DNA from 2 places in the Streptomyces sp. NPDC014907 genome. Region 1 is predicted to be linked to the other one. Evidence: riboswitches for the same ligand, from Rfam matches in the RefSeq annotation. Region 1 holds a riboswitch; the other holds the start of a gene.

What was found. A riboswitch is a leader RNA that binds a small molecule or an ion and turns the genes downstream of it on or off. The one in region 1 is predicted to bind glycine.
Region 2: linked by a shared signal. The riboswitch ahead of gcvT (glycine cleavage system aminomethyltransferase GcvT) and the one ahead of gcvP (aminomethyl-transferring glycine dehydrogenase) in region 1 are both predicted to bind glycine.

Annotation. Positions count from the first base shown of each region.
Region 1 is NZ_JBVHEG010000018.1:37,824-44,214, reverse strand. It holds gene ACZ3IL_RS28535 (DNA polymerase IV) at 1-1,285, shown strand, start outside; gene ACZ3IL_RS28530 (PRC-barrel domain-containing protein) at 1,400-1,774, opposite strand; glycine riboswitch at 1,887-1,986, shown strand; gene gcvP (aminomethyl-transferring glycine dehydrogenase) at 2,165-5,050, shown strand; gene ACZ3IL_RS28520 (DUF5999 family protein) at 5,133-5,339, opposite strand; gene ACZ3IL_RS28515 (hypothetical protein) at 5,671-6,258, opposite strand.
Region 2 is NZ_JBVHEG010000001.1:251,919-258,309, reverse strand. It holds gene ACZ3IL_RS01150 (L-serine ammonia-lyase) at 1-366, opposite strand, end outside; gene glyA (serine hydroxymethyltransferase) at 525-1,784, opposite strand; gene gcvH (glycine cleavage system protein GcvH) at 1,817-2,197, opposite strand; gene gcvT (glycine cleavage system aminomethyltransferase GcvT) at 2,275-3,390, opposite strand; glycine riboswitch at 3,548-3,647, opposite strand; gene ACZ3IL_RS01130 (AAA family ATPase) at 3,815-4,477, shown strand; gene ACZ3IL_RS01125 (enhanced serine sensitivity protein SseB) at 4,701-5,438, shown strand; gene ACZ3IL_RS01120 (enhanced serine sensitivity protein SseB C-terminal domain-containing protein) at 5,531-6,358, shown strand.

The DNA of each region.
Region 1 (6,391 bases):
GGTCCACTCCGCGATGCCGATGGGACAGGCGCGGCGGCTCGCGCCGAACGCGGCCTACCTCGTACCGCGCTTCGCCTTCTACCGGTCGATCAGCGAGCAGGTCATGGGACTGCTCGGGCGTCTCTCCCCGCTCGTGGAACCCCTCAGCCTCGACGAGGCCTTCGTGGACCTGGAGGCGGGGGGCGTCGCCGGTGACGCCGCGAGCGCGCGGGCCGCGGGGGAGCGGCTGCGGGCCGACATCCTGGCGACGACCGGGCTCACGGGGTCGGTCGGGCTCGCCGGGTCCAAGATGATCGCGAAGATCGCCTCCGAGGAGGCGAAGCCGAACGGGCTCGTCCTCATCGAGCCGGGAACCGAACGGGAACTCCTGGGACCGCGTTCCGTGCGCATCCTCCCCGGCGTCGGGCCGGCGACCGGGGAGCACCTGCGGAGGGCCGGGATGACCACCGTCTCCGATCTCGCGGAGGCGGGCGAGGACGAACTCGTACGGCTCCTCGGCCGGGCGCACGGGACCTCGCTGCACCGGATGGCGCTGGGGCACGACGACCGGGCCGTGGTGGCCGAGCGGGACGCCAAGTCCGTCTCGGTCGAGGACACCTTCGACGTGGACCTGCACGACCGGACACGGATCCGGGCCGAGGTCGAGCGCCTCGCCGAGCGGTGTGTCGCACGGCTGCGGGCGTCGGGGCACTCGGGACGGACGATCGTCCTGAAGGTCCGGCGGTTCGACTTCTCGACGCTGACCCGCTCCGAGACGCTGCGGGGGCCGACGGACGCCCTCGGAGTCGTGCGGGAGGCCGCCGGGCGGCTGCTCGACGCGGTGGACACCACGGGGGGCGTGCGGCTGCTGGGGGTGGGGGTGAGCGGCCTCGCGGACTACACGCAGGAGGACCTGTTCGCCCAGGCGGAGGCGGAGGCGGTGGAGGACCGGGGCACCGGGGGGAAGGACGGCACGACGGGGGCGGACGCCGAGGCGGCGGAGGCCGCCGGAACCGGGCCCACCGGGCCCGTGGAGCGGCGCTGGACACCCGGGCACGACGTGCGGCACGCGGTGTACGGGGCCGGCTGGGTGCAGGGGAGCGGCATCGGACGGGTCACGGTGCGGTTCGAGGACCCGTGGTCGGCACCGGGACGGGTGCGGACGTTCGCCGTGGACGATCCGGAGCTGACGGCGGGAGAGGCGCTGCCGCTGGTGAGGGGAGGGACACCGGTGGCCGCCGTGCCGGCGGCGGCCGGGGAGCACGGGGACGTGCCCGGCCCGGGCTCCCCTCCGCGCCGCCCGTGACGCCGGGCGGAGGGGCGGGACCGTTCCTCCGGGCGGTCCGGTCCCCGGCCGCCGTACGGCGGCCGCGCGCCTCCCGGCCGGGCCCCGCCGCCTCGGCGGGGCGCCCGGGACGGGTCAGGCGCCGTCCCGGCCCGCCAGGCGGCCGAAGTCCTTGTCCGGGTGGTCCTCGGGGGACGGGGGGAGGGCGAGGTCGTAGTGGCGGTAGAGCTGGAGCTCCTGCTCCGGGGAGAGGTGGCGGCCCACACCGAAGTCCGGGGCGTCCCTGATGAGGGCGCGTTCGAACGGGACGTGGAGGCCGTCGTCGAGCAGGCTGCTCGGCTCCAGGGGGACGAAGGCGTCCCGGCTGAACAGGCCGGTGCGGACGGCGGCCCACTCCGGTACGCCGGTCGCGTCGTCCAGGTACACCTCGTCGACGGTCCCGATCTTGTTCCCGTCGCGGTCGAACGCCTTGCGGCCGATCAGGCTGCGCGGATCGATGTCGGTCTGCACGGTCCCTCCAAATGGTCGCAGCTCCTCTACCCCCTACCAAAGGGCACATCCGGGATGTCGGCCACTTGAGCGAAAGGAGCCACAATCGCGCTGGTAGGCTGGGCGTGGCTGTCGACCCCGTGCGGGAGAGTCCCCCGGAGAAAGCTTCCGGAGGGCGCCGAAGGAGCAAATCCTCCCCGGAATCTCTCAGGCCCCTGTACCGCGCGGACGAGGTCACTCTGGAAAGCAGAGCGGATGTCCGACGGCATGCGCTCTCACCGACGGTGAAAGCCGGCGGGCCGCGAGGCGCGCCGGTGAAACTCTCAGGTTGAGATGACAGAGGGGGAGGCCGTCCGGGCACCCGCGCCGTGGTGCCCCTCGCAGGTCGTGACGACCAGGAGGCCTCCGTACATGACCGCCAACCGCATTCCGCTCTCCGAGCTCGAGCAGGGCATCCCGTTCGAGCAGCGGCACATCGGGCCCGATGCCGAGGCCCGGGCCAAGATGCTCGCCCAGGTCGGTTACGGCTCGCTCGACGAACTCACCGCCGCCGCGGTGCCGGACGTGATCAAGAACGCCGAGGCGCTGGACCTGCCGGCCGCGCGCACCGAGGCCGACGTCCTCGCCGAACTGCGCGCGCTCGCCGACCGCAACCAGGTGCTCGCCCCGATGATCGGCCTCGGCTACTACGGCACCTTCACCCCGCCGGTGATCCTGCGGAACGTGATGGAGAACCCCGCCTGGTACACGGCCTACACGCCGTACCAGCCGGAGATCTCCCAGGGCCGCCTGGAGGCCCTGCTGAACTTCCAGACGATGGTCGCCGACCTGACCGGTCTCCCCACCTCCGGCGCCTCCCTCCTGGACGAGGGCACCGCCGCCGCCGAGGCCATGGCGCTGTCCCGCCGCGTCGGCAAGGTCAAGAACGGCGTCTTCCTGGTCGACGCCGACGCCCTGCCGCAGACGATCGCCGTCATCGAGACCCGCGCCGAGCCGACCGGCGTCGAGGTCGTCGTCGCCGACCTGAGCGGGGGCATCCCCGCCGAGGTCGCCGAACGCGGCGTCTTCGGCGTGCTCCTCCAGTACCCCGGTGCCTCCGGTGCCGTCCGCGACCTCAAGCCGCTGATCGACGCGGCCCACGAGCTCGGCGCGATCGTCACCGTCGCCGCCGACCTCCTCGCCCTCACCCTGCTCACCTCGCCCGGCGAGCTGGGGGCCGACATCGCCGTCGGCACCACCCAGCGGTTCGGCGTCCCGATGGGCTTCGGCGGCCCGCACGCCGGCTACATGGCCGTCCAGGACAAGCACGCCCGTTCCCTGCCCGGCCGTCTCGTGGGCGTCTCCGTCGACGCCGACGGCAACCGCGCGTACCGCCTGGCGCTCCAGACCCGCGAGCAGCACATCCGCCGCGAGAAGGCCACCAGCAACATCTGCACCGCCCAGGTGCTGCTCGCCGTCATGGCCGGCATGTACGCCGTCTACCACGGCCCCGACGGCCTGAAGGGCATCGCGCTCCGCACCCACCGCTACGCCGCGATCCTCGCCGCCGGTCTGCGCGCCGGGGGCGTCGAGCTGACCGGGGACGTCTTCTTCGACACCGTCACCGCCCGCGTCCCGGGCAGGGCCGACGAGATCGTCGCCGCCGCCCGCGAGGCCGGCGTCAACCTCCACCGCGCCGACGCCGACCACGTGTCGGTCTCCTGCGACGAGACCACCACGCGCGAGCGGCTCGCCGCCGTGTGGGGGGCCTTCGGCGTCACCGCCGACGCGGAGGCCCTGGACGCGGTCACCGGGGACGCGCTGCCCGCCGGTCTCCTGCGCTCCGACGCGTACCTGACCCACCCGGTCTTCCACGCGCACCGCTCCGAGACCTCGATGCTGCGCTACCTGCGCCGCCTCGCCGACCGCGACTACGCGCTCGACCGCGGCATGATCCCGCTCGGCTCCTGCACGATGAAGCTGAACGCGACCACCGAGATGGAGCCGGTGACCTGGCCCGAGTTCGGCCAGATGCACCCCTTCGCCCCGGTCGAGCAGGCCCGGGGCTACCTCACGCTCATCACCGAGCTGGAGGAGCGCCTCGCCGAGGTCACCGGCTACGACAAGGTGTCGATCCAGCCGAACGCCGGATCGCAGGGCGAGCTGGCCGGCCTCCTCGCCGTCCGCGCGTACCACCGGGCCAACGGCGACGAGCAGCGCACCGTCTGCCTCATCCCGTCCTCCGCGCACGGCACCAACGCCGCCTCCGCCGTGATGGCCGGGATGAAGGTCGTCGTGGTGAAGACCGCCGACGACGGCGAGATCGACGTCGAGGACCTGCGGGCCAAGATCGCCCAGTACCGTGACGAGCTGTCCGTGCTGATGATCACCTACCCGTCCACGCACGGCGTGTTCGAGGAGCACGTCGCCGACATCTGCGCCGAGGTCCACGAGGCCGGCGGCCAGGTGTACGTCGACGGCGCCAACCTCAACGCCCTGGTCGGCCTCGCCAAGCCGGGCCACTTCGGCGGCGACGTCTCGCACCTGAACCTGCACAAGACCTTCTGCATCCCGCACGGCGGCGGCGGTCCCGGTGTCGGCCCGGTCGGCGTCCGCTCCCACCTCGCCCCGTACCTGCCGAACCACCCGCTCCAGCCCACCGCGGGCCCGGAGACCGGCGTCGGCCCGATCTCGGCCGCCCCGTGGGGCTCCGCCGGCATCCTGCCGATCTCCTGGTCGTACGTGCGCCTCATGGGCGGCGAGGGCCTCAAGCGGGCCACCCAGGTCGCGGTGCTCGCGGCGAACTACATCGCCAAGCGCCTGGAGCCGCACTTCCCGGTGCTCTACACCGGTCCGGCCGGTCTGGTCGCGCACGAGTGCATCGTGGACCTGCGCCCGCTGTCCAAGGCGACCGGCGTCACCGTCGACGACATCGCCAAGCGCCTCATCGACTACGGCTTCCACGCGCCGACGATGTCCTTCCCCGTGGCCGGCACGCTGATGATCGAGCCGACCGAGTCCGAGGACCTGACCGAGCTGGACCGCTTCTGCGACACGATGATCGCGATCCGGGCCGAGATCGAGAAGGTGGCCGCGGGCGAGTGGCCCGCGGACGACAACCCGCTGCGCAACGCCCCGCACACCGCGGCCGCGCTCGGCGGCGCGTGGGACCACCCGTACACCCGGGACGAGGCCGTCTTCCCGGCCGGCGTCCCGGCCGCCGACAAGTACTGGCCGCCGGTGCGCCGGATCGACGGAGCCTTCGGCGACCGGAACCTGGTCTGCTCCTGCCCGCCGCTGGACGAGTACGACCACTGAGGCCGCGCACCGCGTGACGGGGGCCGGTCCGTGAGGTTCTCCTCCGGACCGGCCCCCGGTTCTCGTTCTTCGCCCGGACCCGTCAGGCGGCGGTCGTCACCCGGCCCGCCGCGAGCGGCCGGTGCGGGGCGATGACCTGTCCGTCCGGCAGCAGTTCACCGGTGTCCTCGAAGAGGAGGACGCCGTTGCACAGCAGGCTCCAGCCCTGCTCCGGGTGGTGTGCCGTCAGTCGGGCCGCCTCCCGGTCGGCGGAGTCGGCGGTGGGACAGGCGGGATGGTGCTGGCACATGGGTGGGTTCTTTCGCTGCGTCGTGGTGGATGTCCTGCGGCTCTGCGCGCTCATGGCCGCCCCCGTCGGTCGGTTCGGTTCCGGTCCCAGTCTTGCTCCAGGGGCGGGCTTCCGCAGGCATTTCGCGGCAGCTCGTCCCTTCTCGGGAGGACGCGTCACCCGCAAGGGCGGTTCGGTCCAACCACCCCGTCCCTTCGGGTGGTTCGGGGTGGCCCGGGCGGGCTAGTCCGTCGGGGAGGGGTGTTCGGGCGGCGCGTTCGGACGCGCGGTCCGGGCAGCGGCGCGCCCCGTGACCCGGACGGGCACGGGGCGGCGGGCGTGGGGCGACGGTTCAGGCGGGTGCCGGCGAGCCCAGGAGCGGCGGCGCGAGGCGCGTGCTGAGGACGGGCAGCAGGTCGGCGGCCGGGTACGGGTGGTGGGCGGTGATCCCCGGCGGCGCGGGGGCCAGCGGCACCAGCAGGTCGGCGGCGGCCGGGGCGGCCGTGGCGGCGTCCTCCTCCGGATCCGCCTGCAGCCAGAGGGTCAGCATGTAGAGCTCCGGCACGGAGAGCAGCCGCGGCCGGTACGCGACAGGGATTCCCTCGGCCTGCTGCAGGGCCCGTTCCGTGGAGGAGACGTACGGTCCCTCGAAGAAGTGCGAGAAGGACCAGCCGTCCGGGGTGAGCGCGGTGTCCGCGGCCGCGATCGTCCGGTCCCCGTGCCGGATCAGGAAGCGCCATCCGGCGAGCCGGGTGCGGGGCGGGTGTCCCGGGGCTCCGGTGATGTCCAGGACGTGGATGGGCAGGGGGAGTTCGGGGCTCAGCGGTCCCTGCGCGGCCCGCAGGGCGGGGGTCCGCGCCTCACGGACGACGGTCGGTGAGCCGAGCGCCGCGAGGACGCTGCGGAGGGCCGGCGCGGGGGCCGGGGAGGGTCGGAGCATGGTGGGTCGCCTCTCGCTCAGGAGACACGGTGACGCGTGGGCAGGTACGACGGCGCTGTCGGCGGCGGGGCCAGAGAGGGGCCGTGGGGCCATGGCCGGGCGCCAACACTCTGCCTCGTCCGCGGAGTTTATA
Region 2 (6,391 bases), on a different contig from region 1:
CGGGAGCGCCTTGCGCCGGTGCAGGACCAGGTCGGCGTCGAAGTCGAAGGGGATCTCGTGGGCGCCGAGCAGGTCGATCCGGCCGCTCTCCCTGATCCGCTCGAACTCCTCGTCCGCGCGCTCGACGTCGACCGTGCGGGGCGAGTTCCCCTCCAGGCCGAGCAGGACGGCCTTCGGGGTGCCGTGGCCGTGGCCGGTCGCCCCCAGGGAGCCGTACAGCTCCGCCCGCACCTTCGCCGTGTGGGCCAGCAGGCCCTCGTTCTTCAGCCGGCGGGCGAACATCCGGGCCGCGCGCATCGGGCCCACCGTGTGGGAGCTCGACGGACCGATGCCGATCGAGAACAGGTCGAAGACCGAGATGGCCACGGGAGGACTCCTTGTGGGGGCTGGACGTCGTTGTCTGCCGGGGTGGTGCAGAAAGCGCGTGGGCGGGGGACATGGGTCGGGGCACCGCGCCCGTTGTTCCAGTGTGCGCGGTGCCCCGGATGTCCGTACGAACAAAAGCGTACGAAATTACTGCGGGATCACTTCAGGCCGGGGTACAGCGGGTGCTTGTCCGCGAGGGCGGTCACCCGGGCCCTGAGGGCCTCGGCGTCGAAGCCGGGCTTGAGGGTCTCGGCGATGACGTCCGCCACCTCGCGGAAGTCCTCGGCCCCGAAACCGCGGGTCGCGAGCGCCGGCGTGCCGATGCGCAGGCCCGAGGTGACCATCGGGGGACGCGGGTCGTTCGGGACCGCGTTCCGGTTGACCGTGATGCCGACCTCGTGGAGCCGGTCCTCGGCCTGCTGGCCGTCCAGCTCCGAGTCGCGCAGGTCGACCAGGAGCAGGTGCACGTCCGTACCGCCGGACAGGACCGAGACGCCGTGGGCGGTCACGTCGTCCTGGACCAGGCGCTCGGCGATGATCCGGGCGCCCTCCAGGGTGCGCTCCTGGCGCTCCTTGAACTCCTCCGAGGCCGCGACCTTGAAGGAGACGGCCTTGGCCGCGATCACGTGCTCCAGCGGGCCGCCCTGGAAACCGGGGAAGACCGAGGAGTTCAGCTTCTTCGCGAACTCCTTCTTCGCCAGGATGACGCCGCCGCGCGGGCCGCCGAGCGTCTTGTGCGTGGTGGAGGTCACCACGTCCGCGTACTCGACCGGGTTCGGGTGCAGACCGGCGGCGACCAGGCCCGCGAAGTGGGCCATGTCGACCCACAGGTGGGCGCCGACCTCGTCCGCGATCCGGCGGAACTCCGCGAAGTCCAGCTGACGCGGGTAGGCCGACCAGCCCGCGATGATCACCTTGGGGCGGTGCTCCTTGGCCAGGCTCTCGACCTCGGCCATGTCGACCAGGCCGGCCCCGTCCACGTGGTACGCGACCACGTTGAACTGCTTGCCCGAGAAGTTCAGGCGCATGCCGTGGGTGAGGTGGCCGCCGTGCGCCAGGTCCAGACCCAGGATCGTGTCGCCGGGCTGGGCGAGCGCGAAGAGGGCGGCCTGGTTCGCGGAGGCGCCGGAGTGCGGCTGGACGTTGGCGTACTCGGCGCCGAACAGGTCCTTGATCCGGTCGATCGCGATCTGCTCGGTCACGTCGACGTGCTCGCAGCCGCCGTAGTAGCGGCGGCCCGGGTAGCCCTCGGCGTACTTGTTGGTGAGGACGGAGCCCTGTGCCTCCATGACCGCGACCGGAGCGAAGTTCTCCGAGGCGATCATCTCGAGGGTGGACTGCTGGCGGCGGAGCTCGGCGTCGACGGCGGCGGCGACGTCGGGGTCCAGCTCGTGGAGGGGGGTGTTCAGAAGCGACATGAATCGATCCCTAAGGGGTTTCGGGCCCGGTCTCAGTTCCCGGCGGAGAACGCGGCGTACTCGTCGGCGGTGAGCAGGTCGTCCGGCTCACCCGCGACGCGCACCTTGAACAGCCAGCCACCCTCGAACGGAGCCGTGTTCACCAGGGACGGGTCGTCCACCACGTCCTGGTTGGCGGCGACGACCTCGCCCGAGACGGGGGAGTACAGGTCGCTCACGGACTTCGTCGACTCCAGCTCGCCGCAGGTCTCGCCCGCGGTGACGGTGTCGCCGACCTCGGGGAGCTGGGCGTAGACGACGTCACCGAGCGCGTTGGCCGCGAACTCGGTGATGCCGACGGTCGCGACGCCGTCCTCGGCGTCCGACAGCCACTCGTGCTCCTTGGTGTAGCGCAGCTGCTGGGGGTTGCTCATGACCTGATTCTCCTGGATCGGGGGAGTGCTGATGAACGTCGGTCTTGCGGTGTGAGACGCCGGGCGGGACGGGTGCGTCACTTCCGGCGCTTGTAGAACGGCAGCGCCACGACCTCGTACGGCTCGTGGGTGCCCCGGATGTCCACCCCCACGCCCGGGGTGCCGGGCTCCGCGTGCGCCGCGTCCACGTACGCCATCGCGATCGGCTTTCCGAGGGTCGGGGACGGGGCGCCGGAGGTGACCTCGCCGACGACCTCGCCGCCGCAGACGACCGGCATGCCGGCGCGCGGGACGCGGCGGCCCTCGGCGACCAGGCCGACCAGCTTGCGCGGCGGGGCGGTCTCGGCGCGCCCGGCGGCGGCCTCCAGCGCCTCGCGGCCGACGAAGTCGCCCGGCTTCTCGAACTTCACGACCCGGCCGAGGCCCGCGTCGAAGGGGGTGAGGGAGGTGGTCAGCTCGTGGCCGTACAGCGGCATGCCCGCCTCCAGGCGGAGCGTGTCGCGGCAGGACAGGCCGCAGGGGATCAGGCCGACGCCCTCGCCCGCCCCGGTCAGCGCCTTCCACACGCCCTCGGCGTGCTCCGGCTTCAGGAAGAGCTCGAAGCCGTCCTCGCCGGTGTACCCGGTGCGGGCGATCAGGGCGGGCACGCCCGCGACCGTGCCCGGCAGGCCGGCGTAGTACTTCAGGCCGTCCAGGTCGGCGTCGGTGACCGCCTTCAGGATGCCGGGGGACTCCGGGCCCTGGACCGCGATGAGGGCGTACGCGTCGCGGTCGTCGCGGACCTCGGCGTCGAAGCCGGCCGCGCGCTCGGTGAGGGCGTCCAGGACGGTCTGGGCGTTGGAGGCGTTGGCGACGACCATGTACTCGGTGTCGCCCAGGCGGTAGACGATCAGGTCGTCCAGGATGCCGCCGTCCTCGCGGCAGATCATCGTGTACCGGGCGCGGCCCGGGCCCACCGTGGAGATGTTGCCGACCAGGGCGTGGTCGAGCAGGTTGACGGCCTCCGGGCCGGTGACGGTGATCTCGCCCATGTGGGAGAGGTCGAAGAGGCCGGCCCGGGTGCGGACGGCGTTGTGCTCGTCGCGCTCGCTGCCGTAGCGGAGCGGCATGTCCCAGCCCGCGAAGTCGGTCATGGTCGCGCCCAGCGAACGGTGCAGGGCGTCGAGGGCGGTGAGGCGGGGGGCGGTGGTCATGGGGTGGCTCCCGGGTCCCAAGGGCGTTCGGTGACGAAAGAACATGACGGGCGAGGACGTCCTCCCCATCTGTCATGGAACCTGAGAGGTTCACCGGGGGCATCCCCGGCTTGCACCTTGGGTGGGGACACGACGGTGTCCCGCTTTTCAGATCTGCCTCATCCGCGCGGTACGGGGCCTGAGAGATTCAAGGGAGGGTCTTGCTCCTTCGGCGTCCGGACGCACCCTGTGCGCCGGAACTCTCCCGCGCGGATTCGAGCGGCCGGTATGCGGTTGTGGGGCGGCCGGGCCCGTGCGGGGCCTGTCCGGTCCTGGCGGGCACATCATTGCACGCGGTGTCGGCGCGGCAAATCGCTTGTGTCCCATTACCGTTTCTTTACACTTCTTGGGAAGGGTCCTCCGGGGCCCGGCAGGGGGAGAAGCGATGACGATCCAGCACACCGGCGCGTACGCGGCGGGCACCGGCATACCGTCCCGGCGGGCCCGGGCCCGGACCCGGGGGCGGGCCCGCGTCCTGCGGGACCTGCGCGAGCGCGGCGGCCGGGGCCCCCGCACCCTCGCCTTCGCCCCGGGCGACCTCGTGGTCGTCTCCGGGCTGCCCGGCAGCGGCAAGTCCACCCTCATGAGACGGACCGCCGAAGGACGCGGCATCGACTCCCAGGACGTCCGCGAGCGCTGGGAGGCCCGGATGCCCCGCCTCCTGCCGTACGCCGTCTACCGCCCGCTGGTCCGGCTCGCGCACTACGCCGGGCTGCGCCGCGCCCTGCGCTCCGGCGCGAGCGTGGTCGTGCACGACTGCGGCACCCAGTCCTGGGTGCGCGGCTGGCTCGCCCGCGAGGCCCGCCGCCGGGGCCGGTCCCTGCACCTGCTCCTCCTGGACGTCACCCCGGACACCGCCAGGGCGGGCCAGGACGCCCGGGGCCGGGGCGTCTCCGGGTACGCCTTCGCCCGGCACCGGCGCGCCGTCGGCCGGCTGCTGCGGGCGGTCGAGTCCGGCCGGCCGCCGGCCGGCTGCGCCTCGGCGACCCTCCTCGACCGGGACGCCGCCGACACCCTGCGGGCGATCACCTTCCGGGAGGCCGGCTGACGGAGGGTGCCCGGCGTCCGGCGGGCCCCGCCGGAGCCGTCGGCCCCGTCGGCGGGACCGTCCGGCGGAGCCACCGCCCGGGCCGTCCGGCGGAGCCGTCGCCGGGAGCGGGACGGTCCCGGACGCTCGTACCCTTCTCTTCTGGGCACGGCGGCGCCGGGGCGGCGTTAGGGTGCTGCCGGGCGGCCGGAGCGGCAGGCCGTGCGAGGAGGGGAACGGGACCGTGGACGTGACGTGGCCGGGCAACGAGCTCGAAGAGGTGCTGGCGGCCTCGCTCGGCAACCCCGAGGCGGGCGGCCGCCTGATCGAGGTGCTCGGCCGCAGCCCGGTCTGGGTGCCCCTGCCCAACGGCCGCGCCCCCGGCAGCACCGACCTGGACCTCGCCACCATGGAGCTCGACGGCGCGGCCTACACCCCCGTCTTCAGCTCCGAGCAGCAGTTCCGCGCCTGCGCCGGCGACATGTCCTTCGCCGTCGCCCCCGCCCGCGACTTCGCCCGCGGCCTGCCCCCGCAGCTCGGCATCGCCGTGAACCCCGGCGGCGTCGTCGGCGTCCCGCTGCCCCCGCCCGCCGTGGCGGAACTCTGCCGCGTCGGCCGCACCCCGCTGGACGGGCCCGCGTCCGGCGGCCGCGTCCGGCTCTTCGAACCCGACTGGCAGGACGACCCGGTCGACTTCCTCGCCGCGGCCTCCGCCGAGTTCGAGGCCACCGGCACCGTCGCCACCGCCCGCCGCGCCCTCGCCAGCGTCGAGGGCACCGAACCGGCCCTCTTCGTCGGCGTCCAGCTCTCCCACTGGGAGGGCGCCGACCGCACCGAGCCCCTGAACGCCCTCGGCCGCGCCCTCGGCCGGGTCGAGGTGGCCTGGCCGGTCAACCTCATCCTGCTCGACATGGCGCAGGACCCGGTCGGGGACTGGATGCTGGAGCGGGTGCGGCCCTTCTACCAGCGCGCCGCCGTGTGAGCGGCCCCCTGTTTAAGCTGAACTGACTCGGCGGCCGCGCGGACCTCGGCGGCCGCACACACGTGGTGGACGGAAGAGGGGCGGAACCCAGGGTGAGCGCGTCAGGCACGGCCGAGGACAACGGGGCCTCCTCCGCCCGGGCGGAGGAGGCGGCCCGGGAGAAGGTCGAGCACGCGCTGAGCCAGGTGGCGCCCGGACGCTACGACGCGTACGAGCGGCTGCTGCACGCCCTCGCCGACGGCGAGCTCCGGATGCTGCTCTGGCAGGGCTCCCCGGGCTCGCCCGACGCCCAGTACGGGAACATGGAGGTCGACGGCTTCGGCTACGCGCCCTGCGTCACCTCCGCCCAGGAGCTCGCCGCCTCCGGCTGGAACCGCGCCCACGAGCGCGTCACCGGCCGGGAGATCGCCCGCGCCCTCTATCCCGACCGCTGGGGCGTCTGGCTCAATCCGCACGCCCCCGGCGGCGGGGTCGGCATCCCCTGGGCCGACCTGCGCCGGATCGCCACCGGTCTCGACCGGATGCCCGCCGGGCCGCTGCGCGTCACCGAGCCCGCCCTGGAGGTCCCCCAGTTCTACGCCCTGCTGACCCAGAACGCGCACCGCACCCCGGCCGTCCGGGCTCTGCGCCGGGGCTGGGTGCAGCCCGCGCTGGGCTCCCCGTACCTCGTCATCGGTCTCGACCTGTACGACACCTCCCCGGCGGCCGTCGACACGGTCCGGACGATGATGCGCCAGTCCATCGGCGGCGTCCCCGACGGCCTGCCCGTCTCGACGGTCGCCCTCTCCGACGCCTACGACCCGGTGGCGCTCTGGCTGCGGGCGAACGCGCGCCCCTTCTACGACCGCGAGGCGCACGCCGGCCGCGGTTCCGCCGTCCCGGGGTACGGGTACCCGCCGGCCCCTCCGTCCGGATACTGAGACGCCGCACCCGCCCCACGCGTCCCGCCCCCC